3 regions of the Lentzea sp. NPDC058436 genome follow, and region 1 is predicted to be linked to each of the others. Evidence: riboswitches for the same ligand, from Rfam matches in the RefSeq annotation. Region 1 holds a riboswitch; each other region holds the start of a gene.

The links. Region 1 has a riboswitch for cobalamin ahead of ACFWN2_RS14685 (CbtB-domain containing protein). Riboswitches for the same ligand answer to the same signal wherever they lie in the genome.
Region 2: linked by a shared signal. The riboswitch ahead of ACFWN2_RS02750 (ribonucleoside-diphosphate reductase subunit alpha) and the one ahead of ACFWN2_RS14685 (CbtB-domain containing protein) in region 1 are both predicted to bind cobalamin.
Region 3: linked by a shared signal. The riboswitch ahead of ACFWN2_RS45850 (FecCD family ABC transporter permease) and the one ahead of ACFWN2_RS14685 (CbtB-domain containing protein) in region 1 are both predicted to bind cobalamin.

The regions. Positions count from the first base shown of each region.
Region 1 is NZ_JBHXLF010000003.1:204,734-209,004, reverse strand. Features, by position in the region: partial or broken gene ACFWN2_RS14700 (methionine synthase) at 1-358, shown strand, start outside; gene ACFWN2_RS14695 (HAD family hydrolase) at 351-1,007, shown strand; gene ACFWN2_RS14690 (CbtA family protein) at 1,004-1,756, opposite strand; gene ACFWN2_RS14685 (CbtB-domain containing protein) at 1,779-1,967, opposite strand; cobalamin riboswitch at 2,021-2,153, opposite strand; gene ACFWN2_RS14680 ((2Fe-2S)-binding protein) at 2,224-2,874, opposite strand; partial or broken gene ACFWN2_RS14675 (RNA-guided endonuclease InsQ/TnpB family protein) at 2,959-4,167, shown strand.
Region 2 is NZ_JBHXLF010000001.1:655,033-659,303, reverse strand. Features, by position in the region: gene ACFWN2_RS02755 (ribonucleotide-diphosphate reductase subunit beta) at 1-81, opposite strand, end outside; gene ACFWN2_RS02750 (ribonucleoside-diphosphate reductase subunit alpha) at 78-2,420, opposite strand; cobalamin riboswitch at 2,533-2,741, opposite strand; gene ACFWN2_RS02745 (TetR/AcrR family transcriptional regulator) at 2,876-3,466, opposite strand; gene ACFWN2_RS02740 (DUF3500 domain-containing protein) at 3,515-4,271, opposite strand, start outside.
Region 3 is NZ_JBHXLF010000042.1:1,069-5,339, reverse strand. Features, by position in the region: gene ACFWN2_RS45865 (S8 family serine peptidase) at 1-492, shown strand, start outside; gene ACFWN2_RS45860 (3-isopropylmalate dehydrogenase) at 782-1,819, shown strand; gene ACFWN2_RS45855 (YciI family protein) at 1,885-2,304, opposite strand; cobalamin riboswitch at 2,386-2,533, shown strand; gene ACFWN2_RS45850 (FecCD family ABC transporter permease) at 2,567-3,589, shown strand; gene ACFWN2_RS45845 (ABC transporter ATP-binding protein) at 3,589-4,271, shown strand, end outside.

The sequences.
Region 1 (4,271 bases):
TGCCCACGCCGCTGTCGTCCACGGCTGCTTCCCGTGCGCGCTTCCGGCTCACTTTTCCGCGCCAGAAAAGGGATCGGCGCCATCGCGTTCCACCGCGTGACGATGAGCAGGCCGATCGCAGGCCACGCGGACGAGTTGTTCGGCCAGAACGCGTATCGTGAGCACCTGGAAGTCCACGGACTGGGGGCCGGCTCACCGAGGCGCTGGCCGAGCACAGGCGCGTCCGCGAAGACCTCGTGTGCCCCTCGACCCGTCCCGCACCGGGGTGGCGCTGTCCGAGGTACTCCAGCTCCACCCGGAACAGTCCACCGACGCCTTCGTGGCGCACCACCCGGAGGCGAAGTACTTCGATGTCTGACCTGCGAGCAGTCCTGTGGGACATGGACGGGACGCTGCTGGACTCCGAGAAGCTCTGGGACATCCCGCTCTACGAGTACGCGGAGAAGCTCGGCGGCGTGCTGTCCCTGGAGACCCGTGAGCGCATGGTCGGCAGCAACGTGCCCACGACGATGCGCCTGCTGTTCGGCGACGTCGGCATCGAGCCGACCGAGTCCGACATGGCCGACGGCGCCGCGTGGATCCTGCGCCGCACCGAGGAGGTCTTCCGCGCCGGTCTGCCGTGGCGTCCCGGCGCCCAGGACGCGTTGAAGGCGGTGCGCGCTTCGGGCGTGCCGATGGCGTTGGTGACGTCCACCGAGCGGGGGCTGACCGAGGTCGCGCTGGACACGATCGGCCGGGACCTGTTCGACGTCACCGTGTGCGGCGACGAGGTGGACGGGCTGAACAAGCCGCTGCCCGAGCCGTACCTGAAGGCGGCGCGGCTGCTGGGCGTCGATCCCGCGCTCTGCGTCGCGATCGAGGACTCGCCGACCGGTGTCTCCGCCGCGGTGGCCGCCGGGTGCACCGTGCTGGTCGTGCCGTGTGACGTCGAGGTGCCGACGGGGGAGCGGCGGATCTTCCGCGACTCCCTCGTCGGCGTCGACCTCGAGGTGCTGAAAGCGCTCTAGACCGCTTCGGTGACGCGTGCCTTGGCCTTGCGCGTGGCCGGGTCCACCAGCAGGCCGAACACCACGCCGATGCCGACGTAGAGCGTCGCCAGCTGGGCGAGCGAGCTGAGGCGGAACTGCCACAGCACGTTCACCGGCATGTCCGCGGGGATCGTGTCCGGCGGCGCGGGGAACGCCAGCAGCACCAGCGCGACGGCCGCGGCCACCGCGAGCAGCACGGCCGTTGCCCGCACCGGCTGCGGCTGCGTGCTCAGCTGCGCGGCGAGCCAGCTCGCTCCCCACACGATCAGCAGGCCCGCCACGACCACGCCGAGGTAGAGCGCGGTCCGGTAGTTCACCGTCACCGGGTCGCCCACGGCCGGCGGGTTGGCCGGGTACTTGAGCCACGGCAGCAACGCCACGGCACCGAACACCGCGGCACCGAACGTGAAGCTGCGCGTGAACGGCGTGCTGCCGGCGAACCAGCGCTTCGACAGCGCGTAAGCCGTGGCGAACACCAGGCCCACGGCGATGCCGACGATCACCACGCCGAGCATGCCGCCCACGACCTGCGCGCCGCGGCTGACGAGCTCTTCCTCGCCGCCGTGGGAGTGGCCGGCCTCTTCGCCGGCGGGTGCCCGTGCCTCCTCGACCGCGAGCGCGGCGCGGATCGGGATCTCGGTCACCAGGAGCTGCACCAGGGCGGACGCGACACCGGCGATGCCGCCGGCCGCGATCCCGCGCAGTGCGATGGACTTGTAAGTGGTCATCTGCGTGATCGGTGGAGTCGGATCAGTGGCAGGGGACGCCGAGAGCGTGGCGGCCGTCGTGGAAGAACTCGTGCAGCAACTCGGATCCCGCGCCGAGCGCGAGGCCGTTCTCCTGCAGGACCAGGTACGTGACGATCAGGCCGAGCAGTGAGACGGCGAAGGCCCATTTGGGCACGCGGACGGCGGACAGGCTTGCTGCGGGGCTCGTCATGACGGGCTCCTCCATACCTCGTGGAAGGTCAACTCTCCTTGCGGCGCCGCAGCCGGTCTCCTGACTCCCGGATCAACGCTGCCCCCGCGTCTTCCCAGTCCCGGCGGGGACCAGTGACGTGCTCGGCGGGGATCGCTTCCCGGTCACAGTGGCGAGGACCGCGCCGGATTCACACCGGCTTCCCGTCACTGCGGCGCGTGCACCGTAAGTTGAGCCGCCCGTTAAGCACAACCGGCCATAAGAGTTGTTGCGTTCCTCACTTCACGAGTGGACAGTCACCACACTTCCCACCTGCGGCGACGCGGTAGTAAAGACAACAGCTCCTGCGCCGGAACCCGAGCTCGCCGGGGAAGCTCAGGAATTCTCCCGCCTGTTCGAACGGCGGTGCGCTCATGAGCCGTTCGCCGCGTTCTTCCGCTTCCTCCTCTGTGAGCATGCGTGCGCGCACAACCATTTTCAGCGCGCCGGCGATGTTCGACATCGCGTTGCCCCACAACAGTCCGCGCGCCACCGGTGCGACCGCCTGGATCGCCTCCACCACCGGGGCCAGTGCCTCGGCGGCCGGCGGGCCCAGTCGTGGCTGGTCGATGCGCACGCTCAGGCCGTTCGCGGGGTCGTGCCGCCACCAGAGGTTCTCGGGGCGCACGTCGATCGGGATGTTCGCGGCCGTGAGGGGGCTGAGCAGCCGTGCGGTGTAACTCAGGAAGAACAGGCTCGCCGCGACGCGTGGTTCGTCGGCTTTGTACCGGTTCGCGATGGCGTCGATCGTGGTTTTGAGCGCCGGGCCGTCGAGAAGTGCGGTTCCCGGCAGCCAGGACTCGTCCGGGCGACCCACGTCGAGCGCGAAGAACGGGTTGATTCCGCGCACCCGGCGCAGCGCTTCGAGGACCTCCGCGAATTCGGACACGGGAATTCACGCTACTGGGTGGAATCTCATCGGACGGCCAGGAGGCCCCGATCCTGGTGGAGTGCGGTCGGCTAGCTTGGCCTGGTGAGGACGGCGTACCGCTGCCGGGCCTACCCGGACCCCGAACAGATCGCGATGCTGAATCGCACGTTCGGATGCGTGCGCCTGGTGTGGAACAAGACGCTGGCCGAGCGATCCAGCCGATATCGCACGGAGGGCAAGACCACCTCGTACCGCGAGACCGACGCCGCACTGACAGCCTGGAAGCGCACCGAAGAGCTGGCCTTCTTGTCAGAAGTGTCCTGCGTACCTTTGCAGCAGACGTTGCGCCATCAGCACATCGCATACCAGAACTTCTTCGCCGGACGTGCGAGGTTCCCGCGCTTCAAGTCGCGGGCGGGCCGGCAGTCGGCGCACTTCACCCGTTCGGCGTTCCGCATGCGTGGCGGTCAGCTCCACCTGGCGAAGACGACAGGGGCGATTCGGTTCGCATGGTCGTTCGACCAGGTGAATCTGGTCGAACTCGACCCCAGCATGGTCGTTGTCGCACGTGATCCAGACCAACGCTGGTACATCACGTTCACGGTGGACACCGTTGAACCAGAGCCATTCCCCACCACCGATCACGCCGTCGGCCTCGACCTCGGCGTGAAGCACTTCCTCGTCACCAGTGATGGCCAACGGATCGCCAATCCCGGACATCTGCAGCGCAAAGCGCGCAACCTGGCCCGGTATCAGCGGCGGTTGGCCCGCGCCCAACGCGGATCCAACAATCGCCGCAAGGCCAAGACGAGAGTTGCCGCCGCACATCGCAAGGTCACCAACGCTCGCTGAGACTTCCTGCATCGCACCAGCACTCGTATCGTCCGGGATTCCGTCGTCATCGCGATCGAGGATCTCGCGGTTGCCAACATGGTCCGAAACCGGCGATTGGCCCGCGCTATCAGCGACGTGGCCTGGGGTGAGTTCCGGACGATGCTGGAGTACAAGGCGCGTCGTGCAGGACGGACGCTGCTGGTCGTTGATCGCTGGTATCCCAGCACCAAGACCTGTTCGGCTTGCGGACATCTGCTGAGTGAACTGGGACTGTCCATTCGGCACTGGACGTGTCCGAAGTGTCGCACCCGGCACGACCGGGACTTCAACGCGGCGAAGAACATACTTGCGGCTGGTCGAGCCGTAGCCCGAGGAAACTCGGACGATGCCTGTGGAGTTGATGTGAGACGGAAGGGGTCCGCCCCTCCGCGGTCAGCGGTGAAGCAGGAAACCCTGTGTTGTGAGGCACACCCGTGAGGCATCCGGCATGAGTCGGGTGGGGCTCCTCGCCTGTGAGCGGGGAGTAAGTCAAGTCCACGGCCTGGGACAGATGTGACCGCGGTGTGGACGGGGGGCGGCGG
Region 2 (4,271 bases), on a different contig from region 1:
GTAGCGCATGGGCCGCAGGGTGAGGTCCATGCCGGGGTCGAGCAGGGCGTTCTTGCGGGCGGTGCTGGAGAGCGCGGTCACTGGCAGGCCTCACATGCTTCGGGGTTTTCGAGGGAACAGGCGATCGCTTCGTCCGACGTGACGGTCGGGACGGCGACGGTCGCCTGCTGGATGCGCGTCGCGGGGCGGGAGCGCAGGTAGTACGTGGTCTTGAGCCCGGCCTTCCAGGCGTAGAGGTACATCGAGGAGAGCTTGCCGATCGTCGGCGAGGCGACGAACAGGTTCAGCGACTGGCTCTGGTCGATGTACGGGCCGCGCGCGGCGGCCAGTTCGATCAGCGCCTTCTGCGGCAGCTCCCAGGCGGTGCGGAACAGCGAGCGCACGTCCTCCGGCAGTTCGACCAGACCCTGCGCGGAACCGTCGTCCTGCTTGAGCCGGTTGCGGATCGCCTCAGTCCACAGGCCGCGCGACTTCAGCTCGCGCACCAGGTAGGAGTTGATCTGCAGGAACTCACCGGACAGCGTCTCGCGCTTGAACGTGTTCGACACCTGCGGCTCGATGCACTCGAAGCAGCCGGCGATCGAGGCGATCGTCGCGGTCGGCGCGATGGCGATCAGCAGCGAGTTGCGCAGGCCGTGCTCGCTGACGCGTTCACGCAGGGCGCTCCACCGCTCGGTCTGCGTGGGCGTGACGCCCCACAGGTCGGGCTGCAGATCTCCCTTGGCGGCACGGGTCTCCGCGAACGCCGGGTGCGCGCCCGCCGACGAGGCCAGCTCCGCCGACGACTCCAGCGCCGTCAGGTAGATCTCCTCGGCGATGCGCGTCGACAGCTCGCGCGCCTCCGGTGAGTCGAACGGCAGGCGCAGCTTGAAGAACACGTCCTGCAGGCCCATGACACCAAGGCCCACCGGGCGCCAGCGCGGGTTGGAGCGCGCCGCCTGCTCGGTCGGGTAGTAGTTGATGTCGATCACGCGGTCGAGGAACACGACCGCGGTGCGGACCGTGGAGCGCAGCCGGTCCCAGTCGATGCCGGAGCCCTCGACGTGGGCGCCGAGGTTGACCGAGCCGAGGTTGCAGACCGCGGTCTCCTCGTCGCTGGTGACCTCGAGGATCTCCGTGCACAGGTTCGACAGGTGGATGACGTTGGACGGCGACGCGGTCTGGTTGCTCGTGCGGTTCGCGGTGTCCTTGAACGTCATCCAGCCGTTGCCGGTCTGGGCGAGCGTGCGGATCATCCGTCCGTAGAGGTCACGAGCCTTGACCGTGCGCACGGCACGACCGGCCTCCTCCGCGCCGCGGTAGGCGCGGTCGAACTCGTCGCCCCACAGGTCGACCAGCTCCGGGACCTCGTCCGGGTCGAACAGCGACCAGTCCTGGTCGGCCTCGACGCGGCGCATGAACTCGTCGGGGATCCAGTTGGCCAGGTTGAGGTTGTGCGTGCGGCGCGCGTCCTCACCGGTGTTGTCGCGCAGCTCCAGGAACTCCTCGACGTCCGGGTGCCACGTCTCCAGGTACACGCAGGCGGCGCCCTTGCGGCGGCCGCCCTGGTTGACCGCCGAGACCGATGCGTCGAGCGTGCGCAGCCACGGCACGATGCCGTTGGAGTGGCCGTTCGTGCCGCGGATCAGCGCACCCCTCGAACGCACCCGCGACCACTGGACGCCGATGCCGCCGGCGAACTTCGACAGCCGGGCGATCTGCTTGTACCGGTCGTAGATCGACTCCAGCTCGTCCTTCGGGGAGTCGAGCAGGTAGCACGAGGACATCTGGGTGTGCTGCGTGCCGGAGTTGAACAGGGTCGGCGAGCTGGGCAGGTACGCCAGCGACGACATCAGCCGGTAGAAGTCGATGGCCTCGGCCGCGGTGTGCGAGAGGCCGCACGCGACGCGCAGCAGCCAGTACTGCGGCTGCTCGATGACGGTCCGCCTGGAAGGGTGGCGCAGCAGGTAGCGGTCGTAGACCGTGCGCAGGCCGAAGTACTCGAACCGCCGGTCGCCGTCGAGGTCGATGGCGTCGTCGAGCTTGCGGGCGTTGGCGGCCACGAACTTCGCGGTCGCGTCGCCGATCAGGCCCTCGGCGTGGCCGAGCGCGATGCTCTGGCTGAAGGACTGGATGCCGGTCCGGCGCACCTCCTTCTCGATGAAGGCGGCCAGCAGCCCGGCGGCGAGCTTCGAGTACTCGGGCTCCTCCGAGACCAGCGCGGCGGCGGTCTGGATCGAGAGCTTGTCCAGCTCCTCGGTGGTCGCGCCGTCGTAGAGGCCGCTGATCGTCTTGGTGGCGACCCGGAGCGGATCCACGTCGTGCAGACCGACCGTGCAGCGCTCCACCGCGCGCACGATCTTGTTCAGGTCAACCGGTTCGAGCGAACCGTTGCGTTTCTTGACGCGCATAGTGGTGGTGACCGTGTCGACCGCCGTCACTGCTCTCTCCTCGCGAGCTAGGTGTGACCACGAGGACAGCGAGGAGCGAACGGGCGCGCGCGACCGCCACGTCCTCCCGCCCTCCCTCGGGGCCTCGGACTCCCGCACGTGTGGGCACGTGCGGGGCGCTGGCAGGTCTTCGGACTCGCGGGCACGCCTGGTGGCTCCTACCGGCCGTCGCTTCCCAGACGTTTCGCGTCCAGTGCTTCTGACGGCTTTCGTTCCCGTTCACCGCTGCGGGGCAGTCCCGGATTCACACCGGGTTCCCTCTTGCGACGACCGATCTGGATGATCGGCCGAACCAGCTGCGAGCACCATACATGGGTGCGGTCGAGCCATCCGCAACTACATCTAGTGGGCGTGTCGCCCGGTTGGAGCAGCTCCAAACGATCACGCGCGGGAACCGGTGATCACGACCGGGCGCGGTTCGGCAGCCGTCGTGGAGCGTCGGTGGCTCAGTCGGCCGCCAGCTCACGGACGGCGGCGACCAGTGCCGGCGCGAAGGCCCGCACCGAGCCGCCGGGCACGGCCGCGCCGGTCAGCCCCAGGTAGAACGCCGGCCCGGTCAGCACCGCCATCGCCGCGTCGAGCGGAGTCCCTGGCGGAAGCTCACCCCGGCTGATGCCGCGTTCCAGCACCGCGCGCGACGGTCCGTCGAACAGCGCCGCCGAACCGACGAGCCGCGCCACCTCCGGGTCGTGCTGCGCCTCGCCCAGCAACGCGCGGTACGCGGTGCCGGCGTGCGACCCGGTCAGAAAGCCTTCTACAGCCTCAAGATACGTGCTCACGTCGTCGAGAAGCGTGGCCTGGGGCGGTTTCGTGAGCTCCTCGACGGCATCGGTGATCGCCGCCTCGAACAGGACCTCCGCCTTGGTCGACCACCAGCGGTACACGGTCTGGCGGCCGACGCCCGCTCGTTCCGCGATCCCCTTCATCGTCAGGGCCGCGTAACCGACCTCGACGAGCAGGTCGTCGACCGCGTGCAGGATCGCGGTGCGCGCCTGTTCACTGCGCGGCCGGCCGACCCGCTGCCTGTCCTCACCCATGGCGGCAGCATACCGAGACAGCGTGGGCCGAATCGGTCTCGGCGCCGCTCACGGACGGGTGCCGCCGTAGTCGGTCACCCGGTCCCTCCACACCGAGTGCGGGTGTGGTTCGTCCGTCGACCACCCGCCTTCGAGTTGCAGTTCCAGCCACAGGGAAGGGCCGTCAATGCGCACGTAGTCGCCGGTGTCGTTCAGGGCGGTGGAGCCGCTCCAGGCGATGTGCGTCGCGTCGAGTTCTCGTTCGTACTTGGCCATGATCGCCGCGGCGCTGACGTCGTCGACGTCGCCCACGTAGGTCCTGATCGCGGCGATCACGAGGTCCCGCTGGCCCGCGTCGAGCGAGGCGACGGGGACGCCTTCCCGGCGGTCCGGGAACTTCCAGTCGTTGCCCGGTCCGAGAAGCAGGTGGCCGCTCCGCAGCTCGGCCGCGTCCTTCTGGTTCTGCGTCAGGGATCCGAGCATCGCCTGGAACGCGCGCAGCTCCTCGCCCTCGGGTTCGTACGTGGTGCCCTGGTACTCGAACGGGGCGCGTGGCTCGATCGCGCGGAACGACGGCGTGGCACCGATGAGCCTGCCGTCGCGGTAGGTGTTGGTGACCGCTGTGTGGTGTCCGCCGAACTGCAGCTGCCACAGTCCTGTCTCGGACGGTTCTCCCAGGAACGCCAAGCGGAAGTGACCGCGGCCGTACGCGTCACCGGCGCCGATGCTGTGCAGGTGGTCGTCGGCGATGAGGTGCTGACGCAGCTGGTCCGCTCCCTGGTTCGGAGCCGAGCCCATCGCGGTCGCCAGCAGGACGTGCAGGCTC
Region 3 (4,271 bases), on a different contig from region 1:
CGCCTGACCGACACCGACCTGCTGGTCGCGTCCACCGTGGACCTGAAGACGGGCGAGACCGTCGACATCCAGGGCGTGAACGGCCTGTTCGGCGACGTCGACGCGAACGTCCAGGACACCAACGTCGTCGTCCTGCCGGTGCTGCTGAGCGCACTCGGCATCGACGCGACGAAGGACACGGCGCGCCTGTCGTACGTCGTGGGCACCGCGGGCTACTACGTGGCGCCGGGCAACGCGAACAAGCTGATCGACGTGATCGACCGCAACCTGTCCTTCGACCCGCTCAAGCCGGGTCTGTGGGCGCAGGGCGGCGGCGACGCGGCGCTCTCGTACGTCGCGAAGCCGGGCACCGCGCTCGTGGTGAACAAGGACGAGGCCGCGCTGAAGGCCGACAAGTCCGAGGGCCTGCTGGTCCTCAACCACCACAATGCCAACGGTGACCGCGCGTCGGTCGTCACGGTGAAGTCGAGCGGCCGGGGCGGCGCCTACTAGTAGCCCGCCAGGTCGGATGTTTCACGAGAGGCCCGGTTCTCCCTCGGAGAGCCGGGCCTCTCGGCACGTCACGGTCCGGAACTGCCTGCCGTCACCCCTTGACGCGACCCCGTTCCTGCGGTCGAGTGACACCCGAAAGTGGGGTATAGGCCGTGTGGGTGTCCCGCAGTACGGGAGATAACACCCCGATGGGGTGTCCGGCATGCGGTGAGCGCCCGCGATGCCGGTAGCCTTTCGCGTGAGGAAAATAGTCCCACCAATTGGGGACTGACACCTGGGAGGTGTGTGGATGCGGCTCGCAGTGATCCCAGGAGACGGGATCGGGCCCGAGGTCATCGCTGAGGCCCTGAAGGTCCTCGGAGAGGTCGTTCCGGCGGCCGAGATCACTCGCTACGACCTCGGCGCGGCGCGCTGGCACGCCACGGGAGAGTTGTTGCCCGAGTCGGTGCTGGGGGAGCTTCGCCAGCACGACGCGATCCTGCTCGGCGCGGTCGGCGACCCGTCGGTGCCGAGCGGAATTCTGGAGCGCGGGCTGCTGCTGCGGCTGCGCTTCGAGCTCGACCACCACGTGAACCTCCGCCCTGCTCGTCTCTACCCCGGTGTCCGCAGCCCGCTCGCGGACCCGCCGGAGATCGACATGGTGGTGGTGCGCGAGGGCACCGAGGGCCCGTACGCGGGCAACGGCGGCCTGCTCCGCAAGGACACGCCGCACGAGATCGCCACCGAGGTCTCGCTGAACACCTCGTTCGGCGTCGAGCGGGTGGTCAGGGACGCGTTCGCGCGTGCCTCGAACCGCCAGCGCCGGCACCTGACGCTGGTGCACAAGACGAACGTCCTCACGCACGCCGGCTCGTTGTGGTCGCGCGTCGTGGAGGAGGTCTCGCTGCAGCACCCGGACGTCACCGTGGCCTACCAGCACGTGGACGCGGCGACCATCCACCTGGTCACCGACCCGGGCCGCTACGACGTGATCGTCACGGACAACCTGTTCGGCGACATCCTGACCGACCTCGCCGCCGCCGTCACGGGTGGCATCGGCCTGGCCGCGTCGGGGAACATGGACGTCACGCGTCGCAACCCGTCGATGTTCGAGCCGGTGCACGGTTCGGCGCCGGACATCGCGGGCCAGGGCATCGCGGACCCGACGGCCGCCGTGCTGTCGGTCGCGCTGCTGCTCGACCACCTGGGCGAGCACGAGTCGGCGCGCCGGATCGAGGCCTCCGTGGCCTTTGATCTCGCGACCAGGGACCACCAGTCGCCTGGGGCCACCTACGCCATCGGCGACCGTCTCGCGGCACTCGTGTCGTCGAACGTCCGCACGGGCTGAGGTTCAGACGTTTTGAAGCCCGGCCGGGATCTTCCCGGCCGGGCTTCGGCGTTTCTCAGCGCTGGTCAGAGCTGGCCGTTGGCCTCACGCCACGCGCGCTCCTTCTGGATCCACTCGTTGTCCTGCGGGAACTCGTCGATCGTCGGCACGCGGCGGATCTCGGTCTTGAAGCCCGGCCCGGCCATCGGCATGCGCTTCGCCCACTCGACCGCTTCCTGGATCGAGGCGACGTTGAGCAGGTAGAAGCCGTTGAACAGCTCCTTGGTCTCGCCGTACGGGCCGTCCGTGATGACCGCCGGCTCGGAGGAGTAGTCGACGACGACGCCCTCGGACGGGTCGGAGAGGCCCTCGGCGGCCAGCAGCACACCGGCGCGGATGAGCTCGTCGTTGAACGCGCCGACCGTCTCCAGCATCTTGTCGAAGTCGAACTCGCCCATGTTCTCGAAGGCCTCGTCGGTGGCGCGCATGATCAGCATGTACTTCACGGTGTGTCTCCTCGTTCGTGTCTCGTTCGCTGACGTCCAGAGGTCGAACGGGCGCGGTGCCGGATCGACATCACACCCGGAAAATTTTCGAACTTCCTGTTTTCGCAGGTAGGGTCACCGAAGTCGTGCGTGGGGGAAGACCGGTCGAAGTCCGGCGCTGACCCGCAACGGTAGGTCCCCCTGGGCGGGGGGACGAGCCCGAACACCCGTGCACGGTGGACCGAGGAACCAACTCCTGCCGTGGACTGCGGGAAGGGCATCAGTGATCTCCAAGATCAGCGCGCTCGTCGGCGTGCTCGTCGTCAGCATCGTCGCGGGCGTGGCGCTCGGCCCCGTCTCCGTTCCGTTCGACGTCACGGTCGAGCTGCTCTGGGAGGCCCTGCGCGGCGGCACGATCCCCGCGGACCTCGTCGGGCAGTACCACATCGTCTGGGACATCCGGCTGCCCCGCGTCCTGCTGGCGGCGGTCGTGGGCGCGGGCCTGAGCACGGTCGGCGTCGCGATCCAGGCGATGGTCCGCAACGCCCTCGCCGACCCGTACGTGCTCGGCATCTCGTCGGGCGCGAGCGTGGGCGCGACGGCCGTGGCGACGCTCGGCGTGCTGTCCGGTCTCGGCGTCTACGCGCTGTCGGTCGGCGCGTTCGTGACGGGTCTCGGCGCCACGGCCCTGGTCTACATCACCGCGCGCACGAGCCGAGGGCTCACACCGTTGCGGCTGGTCCTGACCGGAACCGCGCTGGCGTACGGGTTCTCCGCCGTGGCGATGCTGCTGGTGTTCCAGGCGCCGCACGGGGAGGCGGCGCGGTCGGCCATGTTCTGGCTGCTCGGCAGCCTCGGTGGCGCGAGCTGGACGTCGTTGCCGATCGCCGCCGTCGTGACGGCACTCGGCATCGCGTACCTGATGACCAGGGCCCGGCAGCTGAACGCGCTGGCGATGGGCGACGAGACCGCGACGACGCTCGGCGTGCCGGTCAACCGGTTCCGCACGCACCTCTTCATCGTCACCGCGGGCATCACGGGCGTGCTCGTGGCGGTCAGCGGCGCGGTGGGCTTCGTCGGGCTGATGCTGCCGCACCTCACCCGCATGGTCGTGGGCGCGGACCACCGCAAGGTCCTCCCGCTCGCACCGCTCGCCGGAGCGTCGTTCCTGGTCTGGGTCGACGTGGCCGCCCGGATGCTCGCGGCGCCCGAGGAGCTGCCGCTCGGCGTCATCACGGCCGCGATCGGCGTGCCGTGCTTCATCTTCCTCATGCGCCGCAAGACCTACGTGTTCGGAGGACGTTGATGCGCGTCGACATCGACCACGTCACGGTCCGCGGCATCATCACGGACATCACCCTGCAGGCCTGCGACGAGGTCGTCGGCATCGTCGGCCCGAACGGCAGCGGCAAGTCCACGACGTTGCGCTGCGTCTACCGCGCCCTGAAGCCGGACTCGGGCGCCGTGCTGATCGACGGCGAGAACGTCCACAAGCGACAGCACATCGCCCGCGACCTCGCGGCCCTGTCGCAGGAGTCGCAGGTCGAGTTCGACTTCACGGTCGCCGAGGTCGTGGAGATGGGCCGCCTGCCGCACGAACGCGACTCCGCCCGCGACCGGCGCGTGGTGGGCGACGCACTGGACACAGTGGACGTCGCGCACCTCGCCTCACGCAGCTTCCTGAGTCTCTCCGGCGGCGAACGCCAGCGCGTGCTCATCGCCCGCGCACTGGCCCAGGAACCTCGCGTGCTCGTGCTGGACGAGCCGACCAACCACCTCGACATCCGGCACCAGCTGGAGGTGCTCGCCCTGGCGCGAGGCCTGGGCATCACCGTGCTCACCGTCCTGCACGACCTGAACCTCGCCGCGTCCTACTGCGACCGCCTGCACGTGCTCGACGAGGGACGGCTGGTCGCCTCCGGCACCCCGGCGGAGGTCCTCGTCCCGGAACTGATGGCCAAGGTTTTCCACGTCACCGCGCACGTAGT